One region of the Phyllobacterium sp. T2-21 genome, then DNA from elsewhere that is predicted to be linked to it. Evidence: riboswitches for the same ligand, from Rfam matches in the RefSeq annotation. Region 1 holds a riboswitch; each other region holds the start of a gene.
The links. Region 1 has a riboswitch for cobalamin ahead of ACZ5FP_RS08205 (DUF1636 family protein). Riboswitches for the same ligand answer to the same signal wherever they lie in the genome.
Positions count from the first base shown of each region.

Region 1 (4,266 bases):
CCGATGACCGTAATCACCGAGACTGCTCCCGCCGCTGCACCATTGGAAAGGCCGAACAGGAACGGATCGGCAAGGTCGTTGCGGGTGACGGTCTGCAGCAGCGCGCCGATGATGCCAAGCCCCGCCCCAACGCAGATGGCGAGGATGACCCGCGGCAGGCGCAGGTCGACGATGATCTTGCCGACAGGGCCGCCAACGGCCGTATCGGAGAGGCCGGCGGCATGGGCGAGGGCGCGCAGGACATCGCCGAGCGGAATGACCGTTGCCCCATAGGCAATCGACACGAGGGCGAGGGCCAGAATGGCCATCACCCCCGTCATGAGTGTCAGATGCTGACGGAAAGGCAGATGCACTCAGAATGCTTCCGGATGCATGGCCTTGGCCATCTTGGCGATGGCCTCGATATTGGCCGGTCCGGGCGTCAGTTCCGCATAGCGCAGGGCGACGAAGCGGTTGTTCTTGACGGCGTCGGTTTCCTTCATTGCCGGATGCGATTTGAGGAAGTCGAGCAGCTTCTGGTAGCCCGCATCATCCTGATAATCGAGGAGGACGAGGAATTCCGGATTGCGCGTCGCCACGGTTTCCCACGAGGTGGTGCCCCAGCTGGTGTCGAGATCGGCCATGATATTGGTGCCGCCGGCTTCGCTGATCATCGCCGTGGGAATGGCGAACTTGCCCGCTGTAAACGGCTTGTCCTCGCCGGAATCGTAAAGGAAGACGCGGGTGCCGCTCTTGTCGCCGATCTTTGTCTTGATCGCCGCGAGTTCTGTCTTCCAGCCGCTGACCAGTTTGTTGGCTTCGTCTTTCTTGCCAAAAATCTTGCCGAGCTTTTCCATATCGCCATAGAGCAGGTCCATGGTGGCGGCGGGCCGGGACTTGTCGAGATGGATGCAGCTTTCAGTCAGTTCAAGCGTCTTGATGCCGTGCGGCGCCAGCGTGTCGGGGGTGACCTCACCGCCCGGCTTCATGCCGTAATTCCAGCCGGCGAAGAAGAAATCCGGTTCCGCCGCAATGAGATTTTCAAGAGTCGGATATTTCGGCGCAAGCTCGGGAATGGCGCCCAGCTGTTTCTTGAAGGCGTCGTCGAGCTTGTACCAGCCGGTAATGCCCGAAACCCCGACCATCGAGGATTGCAGGTGCAGGGCGAAGGCCATTTCGCTCATGTTGATGTCCTGGATGACCGCACGCTTGGGCGCGGCCTCGAAGGTGACGGGCTTGCCGCAACTGTCGACCGTCACGGGAAACGCCCATGCGGGGGCGGACAGCGCCGACAAGGCGAGGGCGAGCAACATTCTTTTCATCAAATTCTCCGTAGCTGAGCAGTTTGTTTTGTGGTTGGTCCGGGTGCTTCGAACACCATGAGATCGCGATCCTGCGAGGGATGGCGCAGGCGCAGGACATCGAGATCGAAGACATCGCTGACGATGCGCGGCGTCAGCGTTTCGTCGGGCGTGCCGGCGGCGACAAGCTGGGCGGCATGCATGACGGCGACGTGGGTGGCAAACGGCGCCACCAGCGGCAGGTCGTGCAGGACTGCGATGGTTGTCACATCGAGACCGGCGACGAGCGCCAGCAATTCGCTGCGCGCCTTCGGGTCGAGGTGATTGGTGGGTTCGTCGAGAAACAGGATGTCCGGCTGCTGGGCGATGGCGCGCGCCAGCTGCACGCGCTGCCTTTCGCCGCCGGAGAGCGAGCCGATGGGACGGCGCGAAAACGCGGCGATCCCCGCGCGGAGCAGGGCTTCCGTCACGATATCCCGGTCCTTCGCCTTGGTCAGGGTGCCGGTGTGCGGAATGCGGCCAAGGGATACATAATCGTCAACCAGCAATTGCGGGTCCGGCATGTCGGTCTGGCCGACGAAGGCAAATCTCCTGGCCCGTTCCTTCGGCGGCAGCCGGTTTATTGCCGTGCCGTCGAGATGGATGCTGCCGGAGGAGGGGCGCAGCAGTCCGGCCAGCATGCGCAAAAGCGTGGATTTCCCCGCGCCATTCGGCCCGATAATGGCAAGTCGCGCGCCGCGCACGATGTCGAGCGATACCTCATCCACCAGCGTCTGGCCGGCGGTGCGGAACGTCACCTCGTCGGCACGCAGGGCGACATGGCTCATGGGCGGATATCCGTGACTGCAGGCAAGGCACATGGTGTCAAATCCCAACCGGTAAACGTCGTCGCGTTATCGCGGACGCGTCGTTCTCGTATAGTAACGTTATAACATTAGTCAATGCCTGATCTATCATAGGTGCGCCGGAATGCGTGCGAGTGTCTTGTCCCAAAGGCCTTGCGGGCGCTGTGATGCCTTGGACCAGCCATCGGCGAGCGCGTGATACATCCGGGCGAAGTCCAGAAGATCGGCAAAGTCCGTGGCGGGATCGATATCGCCGAAGAGATATTGCGCCTTGCCGGGCGCCCGGAACGCCACCGTGCAGGGTCGTTCGCAGCCCGCCATGCAGCCAACACCGCGCACCTCATAGCCGAGCTGGCCATCGAGTTCCGCCTGCAGCCTGTGGGCAAGGGCCTGTCCCGGTCGTGACAGTCCGTCAGCCGCCTTGCACAGGGTGCAGACGATAATCTGGTGGTCGGGTCTTGGCGTGGTCATGCCGGTGCCTTGCCTTGTGGACAAAGGTTAGGGGAACGCGGCCAATGCACCATCGCGACAATGCGGGAGAGGACATCGCATCGCTCCCGGCACACCCCGTCCGGTTCGAATTGTAGATGAGATGGCAGGTCTCCTGGCTCGCGGGTCTCAGCTTCGCCTTGCCTTCCCGACCTTCCGGTCAGTGGCATGTCAGGCATCGCTCACCGCTTACAGTTGCGGGGGCAGCCACGGTCTCGGTCCCTTTTGGGTACGCCTCACCGTGTTCCCTTTTCATCTCCCGCGTTGTCGTGCGGAAGAAACCATCGGCGCGGATGCTATGCGGCCAGCCGCGCAGTTGCAAGCACGTTTATGCGGCAATTTTTACCGCTGCCAAAATTTTTGGCAAATGAAAGATTTCAATTGGCCGGTAACGCGTTAGAGTGCGGGGAGCATTTGTGGAACCGCAGTTTTTTGAATCAGACTTTTGAGGCGATATGGCAATTCACGCAGCAGTCTATCATCTGACACATTACCGGTATGACCGGCCCATCATGCTCGGGCCGCAGATCATCCGGCTCCAGCCGGCACCCCATTCCCGGACAAAAGTTCTCAGCCATTCCCTGAAAGTCAGTCCGGCCAATCATTTCGTCAACCTGCAGCAGGACCCCTACGGCAATTTCCTCGCCCGCTTCGTCTTTCCCGAACCGGTGACGGAGCTGAAGATCGAGGTCGATCTCGTCGCTGATATGACCGTCTACAATCCATTCGATTTCTTTGTCGAACCGGTCGCCGAGACCTGGCCGTTCAGCTATCCCGAAGAGATCAGCGACGACCTGTCGATCTATATGAAACCGCAACCGGCCGGACCGCTGGTTTCGGCTTTCCTTGCAACCATCGATTGCAGCCCGACGAACACGGTGAATTTCGTCGTCGATCTCAACGCACGTATCCAGCGCGAGATCGGCTATGTCATCCGCATGGAAACCGGGGTTCAGGAACCAGACGCCACCTTGAACCTGCGCTCGGGATCGTGCCGGGATTCAAGCTGGCTGCTGGTGCAGGTGTTGCGCAATCTCGGTTTTGCCGCGCGGTTCGTCTCCGGCTATCTCATCCAGCTGAAGCCCGATCTTGTCGCCATCGATGGTCCCGCCGGTACTGACAAGGATTTCACCGACCTGCATGCCTGGTGCGAAGTCTATCTGCCGGGGGCGGGCTGGATCGGCCTCGACCCCACCTCCGGGCTTCTGACCGGCGAAAGCCACGTACCGCTTGCCGCCACCCCGCATTACCGCAATGCCGCCCCGATTTCCGGCATGGCGGAATTCGCCAATGTGGAATTCGGTTTCGATATGCGCGTGACGCGCGTATCCGAGCACCCACGCATCACCAAGCCGTTTTCCGACGAATCCTGGAATGCGCTCGATGCGCTCGGCGAAAAGGTGGACGCGATCCTGAACGAGAGGGATGTGCGCCTGACCATGGGCGGCGAGCCCACATTCGTGTCCATCGATGATTTCGAATCGGGCGAATGGAACACCGATGCGGTCGGGCCGACCAAGCGCGAAAGGGCCGACAAGCTGATCCGGCGGCTGCGCGAGCGTTTTGCGCCGGGTGGTTTTCTGCATTACGGGCAGGGCAAGTGGTATCCGGGCGAGAGCCTGCCGCGCTGGACGTTCTCGCTTTACTGGCGC
Region 1 covers NZ_AP027912.1:1,640,057-1,644,322, forward strand. The annotation lists gene ACZ5FP_RS08190 (FecCD family ABC transporter permease) at 1-320, opposite strand, end outside; gene ACZ5FP_RS08195 (ABC transporter substrate-binding protein) at 354-1,301, opposite strand; gene ACZ5FP_RS08200 (ABC transporter ATP-binding protein) at 1,301-2,107, opposite strand; gene ACZ5FP_RS08205 (DUF1636 family protein) at 2,234-2,596, opposite strand; cobalamin riboswitch at 2,703-2,915, opposite strand; gene ACZ5FP_RS08210 (transglutaminase family protein) at 3,070-4,266, shown strand, end outside.

Region 2 (4,266 bases), 1.4 Mb from region 1:
TCAATCCCGAACCGCCGAACTCTTCCTTGGTGTAGATGCCGCCCATGCCGAGCGGGCCGGTCTCGCGAATCACATCGGCGGGAAAATGCTTGTCCCGGTCCCAGGCCAGCGCGTTCGGCGCCACGCGGTCCGCCGCGAAGGCGCGCGCCATGTCCTGAATCGCCAGCTGATCCTCATTGAGTTCGAACTGGCCGGACGCCGTATCAACGACCGCATCCATGATAACCTCCCTGTATTCCTCTTGATTTCCACTCTATCGCAAGCGCGGGGCCGCGCAACGATTCAGATAGGTTTTGCCGGGGGCTAGGAAGAGAAAGACATATCCGCTACTCAAAGCCCATGACGCACGCAATCATGTTGCAGGGAACAGGGTCAGATGTTGGTAAATCCGTCCTGGTGGCCGGACTTTGCCGGCTTGCGCGCAACCGCGGATTAAAGGTTCGGCCGTTCAAACCGCAGAACATGTCGAACAATGCGGCGGTCAGCGACGATGGCGGCGAGATCGGGCGGGCGCAGTGGCTGCAGGCCGTCGCCTGCGGCGTACCATCCTCGGTACATATGAACCCGGTGCTGCTGAAACCGCAATCGGAGACCGGCAGCCAGATCATCGTGCAGGGCAAAGTCTGGGGCCAGGCCAAGGGGCGCGACTACCAGACATTCAAGGCGCAGCTGCTCGATGCGGTCATGGCGTCGTGGGACATCGTCCGTGAGGGCGCCGATCTGGTCATCGTCGAGGGAGCGGGGTCTCCCGCCGAAATCAACCTGCGGGCGGGCGATATCGCCAATATGGGCTTTGCCATCCGCGCCAATGTGCCTGTCGTTCTGGTCGGCGATATCGATCGCGGCGGCGTGATCGCCTCGCTTGTCGGCACCCATGCGATCCTGCAGCGGGAAGACCGCGAGATGATTGCCGGCTATATCATCAACAAGTTTCGCGGCGACGTCTCGCTGTTCGATGACGGCCTGAAAGCCATAACGCAGTTCACCGGCTGGCCGTCATTCGGCGTGGTGCCATGGCTGAAGGACGCGGCGCGGCTGCCGGCCGAGGATTCCGTCGTGCTGGAACGTCTGGTGAAGGGCGAGGGCCGGGCGCTGAAGATCGCCGTGCCGGTGCTCGACCGCATCGCCAATTTCGATGATCTCGACCCGCTGATGGCCGAACCGCAGGTGGATGTGGTGATGGTGCGCAGCGGCGAGCGGCTGCCTGCCGATGCGGGACTGGTCATCATTCCCGGTTCCAAATCCACCATCGGCGACCTCCTGCGCTTCCGCGAGAACGGCTGGGACAGGGATCTCGACCTGCACCGGCGGCGCGGCGGCCATATCATCGGCATATGCGGCGGTTTCCAGATGCTCGGCCGGACCGTACGCGATCCCGACGGCATCGAGGGCAGCGTGACGGAGACGGCAGGGCTTGGGCATCTCGATATCGATACGGTGATGGAGCCGGAAAAGACCGTGCGCAACGTGGCGGCGCAGTCGCTGCCGTTCGACCTGCCGCTCGATGGCTACGAGATTCATCTGGGCCGGACGACCGGCCCGGACTGTTCGCGCCCCGCCGTGCGCATCAACGGCGTCGATGACGGCGCCATATCGGCGGACGGCAAGGTGTTCGGCACCTATCTGCACGGGCTTTTTGCGGCGGACCGGTTTCGTGCCGCGCTGCTGGGCACGATGGGCATTGCCGCTGAAACATTCGACTACAAGGCCGGGGTGGACGCCGCGCTGGACAGTATCGCTGCCGAGCTTGAAACAGTGCTGGATGTGGACGCGCTGCTTGCATGTGCTGCGGTGCGTGGTTCGACAAGCTCACCATGAGGGGATGGGTGGGCTGCAATGCTAATCGCGGAGATTGCAGAACATATCCCCTGCAATCCTCCACCTCCCTCATGGTGAGCTTGTCGAACCACCCACTACTCCCTGAGCAAACCGCGCGGATTCCATTGACATTTCCCGTGGGGGGTGAATAACGTCCCAGCCATGATTGGTTCCCATATTGGCCAAAGGCCAAGGGATCAAAAGGGAATGCGACGGTTGTACCCTCAAGGGCGACCCCACCGCAGCCGACCCCGCGACTGTAGAGCGGCGAGGATCAATGCAAAGCCTGACGCATATGCAGAAGGCAGCCACTGGGAAACCGGGAAGGCGGCATTCATCATGTGACCCGCGAGCCAGGAGACCTGCCAGTCATAGAGCGTTTCCCAGGAAGCGCTCGGGGCAATCCTGCCCAAGAACCGAAGGGTCGTGTCCCTTCAGGCCCAGCACGGAGGTTGTTATGGCTGCTCGCATTGTATACGCGCTCGTTTCCCCGCCCGCATTCCGCTTGATCGTACCTGACGGATCATCGCGATTGCAGTGACGGCGATGCCCCAGCTGAATCACGGCGTGACCTTCATTCTCGGCGGTGCCCGCTCGGGCAAGTCCAGCTTTGCCGAAGGCCTGATCATGGCTTCCGGCCTTGAGCCCGTTTATCTCGCAACCGGCAGGTCCTGGGACGAGGAAATGTCAGTCCGCATCGACCTGCACAAGGCGCAGCGCGGATCATCCTGGCACACCATCGAAGAGCCGCTCGATCTGGTGGACACCCTGCAGGGGGTTGCAGCCGAAGGAAAAGCGATCCTCGTCGATTGCCTGACGCTCTGGCTGACCAATCTGATGATGGCCGAGCGCGATATCACCGCCGAGACACGGCAGCTCATGCAAGTGCTGCCGAAACTTCCGGGCTCGATCGTTCTGGTTTCGAACGAAGTGGGTCTCGGCATTGTACCGGAGAACCGCATGGCGCGCGATTTTCGCGACCATGCCGGACGTCTCCATCAGGCCGTGGCACAGGCCGCGGCAACAGTCTATTTCGTGGCAGCCGGGCTGCCGCTCACCATGAAGGGATAGGAATATGCAGGGTCAGAAGATTCCAGCAACGGTCATCACCGGTTTTCTCGGTTCGGGCAAAACCACGATGATCCGCAATCTGCTCGAAAATGCCAATGGCAAGCGCATCGCGCTCATCATCAATGAGTTCGGCGATCTTGGTGTCGACGGCGGCCTGCTCAAGGGCTGCGGCATCGAAGCCTGCCGGGATGAGGATGTGATCGAATTGAACAATGGCTGCATCTGCTGCACCGTGGCCGATGATTTCATCCCGACCATGACCAAGCTGCTCGACCGTCCGGACCGTCCGGATCATATCGTCATCGAGACCTCGGGCCTCGCGCTGCCGCAGCCTCTGGTTGCAGCTTTCAACTGGCCGGAGATCAAGACGCAGGTGACGGTTGACGGTGTCGTCACCGTGATCGACGCTTCCGCCGTGTCCGAAGGCCGCTTTGCCGATGACCACGACAAGGTGGATGCCCAGCGCATCCAGGACGAATCGCTCGACCATGACAGCCCGCTCGAGGAACTGTTCGAGGACCAGATCCGTGCCGCCGACCTGATCGTGCTGAACAAGAGCGACCTGATCAGCGACAAGCAGCTCGACGGCGTGCGCGGCGATGTGCAGAGCCGCTCGTCGCGCTCGCTCAACATGGTATCGGCCAGCTTCGGCAAGCTCAGCAATGAACTGCTGCTCGGTCTCGGCGTCGGCACCGAAGAGGACATTGCCAACCGCAAGTCGCACCATGAAATGGAACATGAAGCGGGCGAAGAGCACGACCATGACGAGTTCGAGAGCTTTGTTGTCGGGCTTGGTCCGGTGGCCGAACCCAAAAACTTTGTCGAAAAGCTGAAGGCCGTGATTGCCGATCACGACATCCTGCGCCTGAAAGGCTTTGCCGATGTTCCCGGCAAGCCGATGCGGCTGGTGGTGCAGGCCGTCGGCACGCGCATCGAGCATTACTTCGACCGCGCGTGGAATCCGGGCGAGGAACGGCAGACCCGTCTCGTCGTCATCGGACTGCACGATATCGACAACGACGCCATTACATCGGCGGTCACCGCCGCTGCCGCTGCCTGACGATAGGATATTGAATGCATCTCCTGCTTGCCCAGAAAGGCACCATCGCTGAAGGCACCGAGGCCATCGACCTCGGCCAGACGCCGGGAGATGTGCTGTTCCTGTCCGCCGCCGATACGGAACTGGCGAGCCTTGCCGCCGCACGGCGGCAGGGCGACGGTGCAGTTTCGCTGCGCCTTGCCAATATGATGAGCCTGTCACACCCGATGTCCGTCGACGCCTATGTCGAGCGGACAGCGCGCCATGCCAGGCTGATCGTCGTCCGGGTGATCGGCGGCGAGAGCTACTGGCCCTATGGCCTCGAAGCGCTGCATGCC
Region 2 covers NZ_AP027912.1:3,039,068-3,043,333, reverse strand. The annotation lists gene ACZ5FP_RS15270 (isobutyryl-CoA dehydrogenase) at 1-220, opposite strand, end outside; gene ACZ5FP_RS15265 (cobyric acid synthase) at 340-1,818, shown strand; cobalamin riboswitch at 1,969-2,202, shown strand; gene cobU (bifunctional adenosylcobinamide kinase/adenosylcobinamide-phosphate guanylyltransferase) at 2,365-2,889, shown strand; gene cobW (cobalamin biosynthesis protein CobW) at 2,894-3,949, shown strand; gene cobN (cobaltochelatase subunit CobN) at 3,964-4,266, shown strand, end outside.
Region 2: it holds a riboswitch for cobalamin, as region 1 does, so the genes downstream of both, cobU (bifunctional adenosylcobinamide kinase/adenosylcobinamide-phosphate guanylyltransferase) here and ACZ5FP_RS08205 (DUF1636 family protein) in region 1, are expected to answer to the same signal.

Region 3 (4,266 bases), 1.8 Mb from region 1:
CATGCCATGAGCGCCGAGGACTTTGTCGCCACCGGCCGCGATATCGAGAGCCGGGTGCTCGCCCGTGCCGTCAAGAAGCACCTCGAATCCCGCGTCATGCTCAATGGCCACAAGACCGTGGTGTTCTAAGCACAGGCATTTTTTTGCGGTGCGTGGTGCGTGGTTCGACAAGCTCACCATGAGGGAGGATGAGGACTTCAGGGAGTCATATCCTGCAATGCTTGTGATTAAGCATTGCAGCCCAACCCTCTCCCTCATGGTGAGCTTGTCGAACCACGCACGATCGCAATGCGAGCCTTCACCGCCAGTTATTGCCTGCACTTGAGAACGAAGAATAGCTCAAAAAGGCGGCGCTCAGGCTTCGATCTCCACATTGCCGAGCGGCTTGGTGCAGCAGGCGAGGACAAATCCCTCGTCGATTTCCTCGTCGAGAATACCGCCATTGTGATCCATCTCGGACTTGCCCGAGAGTTTCATCACCTTGCACGTGCCGCACAGGCCGGATTCGCAGGCCGCCGCAATGCGGATACCGGCGCCGCGCGCCGCCTTGAGGATCGTATCCCCCGGCATGCAGGGCACGTCCATGCCCGACATGGAAAAGGTGATCGTCGCCGACGCTTCCACGGCGTCGGTGGACATCACATCGAAGGCGGGCAGAACGGGTTCGGCAGCCGGACCGAAGCTTTCCTGATGATAGTGCGCCATGTCGAAACCGCTGGCTTCGAGCATACCGCGTACATCGCGCATGAAACCTTCCGGACCGCAGCAGAAGATCGTCCTGTCCTTGAAATCCGGCGACAGCAGCGGCAGCTTGGGCGCTTCCAGCCGCCCGCGGATACCGGTCCACACCTGCCCCATCTCGTGTTCCTTGATCAGGAACGACAGTTTCAGGTTGGGCATGCAGTTTGTCAGATATTCCAATTCCCTGCGGAAAATGATGTCGCTGGGCCGGCGGGCGCAGGTGACGAAGCTGATATCGCTCTGCGGGGCGCAATCATGCATCCAGCGGGTCATCGACATCATCGGCGTGATGCCGGACCCGGCCGAGATGAACAGGTACTTTTCCCCCGGATGCCTGCGCATGGAGAAATCGCCGAGCGGACCGAAGGCCTTCAGCCGCATGCCCGGGGTCAGGTGATCCAGCATCCAGCGGGTGCCGATGCTGTTCTCCTGGGCCTTGACCGTCACGGCGATGGTGAAGGGCCGTGACGGGCTGGAGGAGAGCGTATAGGTGCGCAGGACGGCTTCGGGCTGCACCGGCAGCTCGAAGGTCATGAACTGGCCCGGCTCATAGCGGAACCAGTTCTGGTTGTCGGAACGGAATGTGAAAGTCTTCACATTCGGCGCTTCCTCGATGATCGACAGACACTCCAGCAGATGCAGCCGGTCATTCCATGGCTGCATCTGGTCGAGGTGCGGGTAAGACTGAGGAACGCCCATGTTCATTGTGTACCTATGCTACCTTGCTGAGCCGCGTATCGCCGCCGGAGAGACGCTCTTCCATGAACCTGCAGTACCATTCGAGGAATTGCAGCACGCCGCCTTCATGCTCGGGCGAATAGGGTCCGGGCTCGTAGGCGGGCGAACGGATGCCGAATGCGTTTTCCTCGACGATCCGGCGGTCCTGGTCATTGGTCTCGAGCCAGACATGCGTCAGTTCCTCGATGGTGTAATCCACGCCCTCGACCGCATCCTTGTGCACCAGCCATTTGGTGGTGACCTGCGTTTCATCCGGGCCGAGCGGCAGCACGCGGAAGGAAATGGCATGGTCGCCGAGGATATGGTTCCAGGTGGTCGGGTAATGGAACAGCAGCAGCGAGCCGATCTGCTTCTCGTTGACACTGTCGCTGAGCTGCCGGCCGACGGCGCGGCGCCCGCTCATCGTATAGCTTTCCGCATCGCGCAGCAGCGGCACACGGGTGGCGCGGTACTGGCCGTCATCGGACATGCGGAAAATGCTGGGCAGGCCTGCCGCTTCGCAACGCTGCCAATGCGCGGCAATTTCCGGATCGTCTGCGGCGCCCTGGACACCGCTCACGCTCGGCGCTTCCGGGAAGGTCTTGCACAGCTCGGGATGATTGGCCACGCAGTGATAGCACTCGCGGTTGTTTTCCCAGACCAGCTTCCAGTTGCCCTTTTCGACGATGGTGCTCTGATAGGCGACCTTGGTTTCGGTGAGGTGGTGCGGCGCGAGATAGGGTTCGATCAGCGCGCGCGTCGCGCTGAAATCGACAGGATTCTGCGCCAGGCAGATGAAGATGTAACCGCCGACGCTTTCGCACTGCACCGGCTTCAGGCTGTGCTGGCTGGCGTCGAAATCATCGCCCATCTGGCGGGCGAACAGCAGGCGCCCGTCAAGCTCGTAGGTCCACTGGTGATAGGGGCAGACGAGCTTGGCCGACGTGCCGCGCTCGGCCGAGCAGACGCGCGAGCCGCGATGGCGGCAGGAATTGTGAAAAGCCCGGATCTGGCCCTGGCGGTCGCGCACGATGACCACGGGATAGTCGCCGACCTGCACCGTGAAGAAGTTGCCGGGCTTGGCGACTTCGCAATCATGGCCGATGAACAGCCAGTCGCGATAAAAGATGTTCTCCATATCCAGCCGGAAATAATCCGGATCGGAATAGAAAGACTGTTCAAGGCCGTAGCCGGGTTTCCGGTTTCTCAGGTTCCGGAGCAGTTCGTTGCGTATATCCATGTCGTGTCCTCGCCTCGATGTTGCGAAAGAACTGACTGGTGGTGACGGAGGAAGAACGCCTGCACGGCCAGCCACCGGCTGGTGCCCGCACAGAATCATGCTCCTTGATCGCCCACCGCGATCAGTCGGTTTTTGGTACCGAGGCTGGTTTCCGGGCTCTGGAGTTGCCGTATCGGCTGTCACGACGCCTTCCCGGGGTTGTGACCCAGTGGCTGTTATGCCGTGTTTCACTCCACTACCGTTGCGGGGGCAGCGCCGGGTTTCCGACCGGCTTCCCAATTCTCCGCTTCCCTAGAAAAGCGGCACCTCAAGTGCCCCGATAAAAGCATCAGGCACCCAAAAAGAATAGGTGCGGAAACGACATCGCATTTACGTAAGACGACACGCCGGGCGCGTGTACACTATGTCGCAGATTGGCGATCAAACGGCCTCTGGTTCAATCCAGAACCACCAGTTCCTCGAAATGATTCATATCGGCAAAACTGCAGAATGCGGGCGGATTCAACGCAATGACCGGCGATTCACGCCGGATGAATGCTAGGCAATCATCCAGAAGTTCCTGCCAGGCCCCGAGCCTTTCATCCGGGAACCGCGCGATCGGATAGGCCAGCGTGATGTGGAAGACATAGGTGTCGTGATCAGGATGCCGGTAACCGAACGGCACGGCCAGTTCGTCGCGCCAGGCGCGCATGATGCGCTCGTCATATTCGCTCGCACCGGCCACGGTCAGGCCTGCGGGCGTGACATCGATCACCTCGACGTTGAATGGTCCGCATCCCTCGAAATCCTGCAGGCGATCCACGTAAAGCCGCGTCATGTCGTCGATGCTTGTCTCCAGTGGAACATCATCTGGCCAATAGGACGGGCGGCGGCGATATTCGATAATGCCCTGAAACAGCGTCATGTGCAGGCTGGAGACGGGGGTAAAGGCCAGTTGGCCGGCATCGGGCATCGCCAGCATCCGGTCGCGCACGGCAATGACCGAGGCTTCCGACTCGGAGCCCTTCACCAGATGGCAGACCACCGTATTGCCGGGTTCCGGCTGAAAGACGCCCGCGCCGTTGTAGCGTCGGCCGAGATGCACCGGCGGTTCCGGGTGCAGGCTGGCGGCAAAGCGGGCAAGCGAAGGCTTGATCAGGTCGAGCATGGGAACCCCGTGACGAGAGAAGACGATGCAACCGCCATAGGACAGCTCTTTGTCAGACTGATGAAGCCCCGCCCCTTTTCCTATGGCCGGTGGAGATATTCCTCGATCGACGCCTGTTTCATTTCAATCGAGAAACCCGGCAGCGACGGCGGCATATAGGCGGCATCCCGGATGTTGCAGGGATCGACAAAATGTTCGTGCAGATGGTCGACATATTCGATCACCCGCCCCTCTTTCGTCCCCGACACGGCGATGTAGTCGATCATCGACAGATGCTGCACATATTCGCACAGGCCGACACCGCCCGCATGCGGCCAGACGGGTAGTTCATATTTGGCGGCAATCAGCAGCACGGCCAGCACTTCATTGAGGCCGCCCATCCGGCACGAATCGATCTGCACCACATCGATGGCGCCTTCGG
Region 3 covers NZ_AP027912.1:3,519,399-3,523,664, forward strand. The annotation lists gene purU (formyltetrahydrofolate deformylase) at 1-129, shown strand, start outside; gene ACZ5FP_RS17465 (FAD-binding oxidoreductase) at 355-1,446, opposite strand; gene ACZ5FP_RS17470 (aromatic ring-hydroxylating oxygenase subunit alpha) at 1,454-2,698, opposite strand; cobalamin riboswitch at 2,824-3,023, opposite strand; gene ACZ5FP_RS17475 (DUF1868 domain-containing protein) at 3,135-3,845, opposite strand; gene ACZ5FP_RS17480 (L-fuconate dehydratase) at 3,926-4,266, opposite strand, start outside.
Region 3: it holds a riboswitch for cobalamin, as region 1 does, so the genes downstream of both, ACZ5FP_RS17470 (aromatic ring-hydroxylating oxygenase subunit alpha) here and ACZ5FP_RS08205 (DUF1636 family protein) in region 1, are expected to answer to the same signal.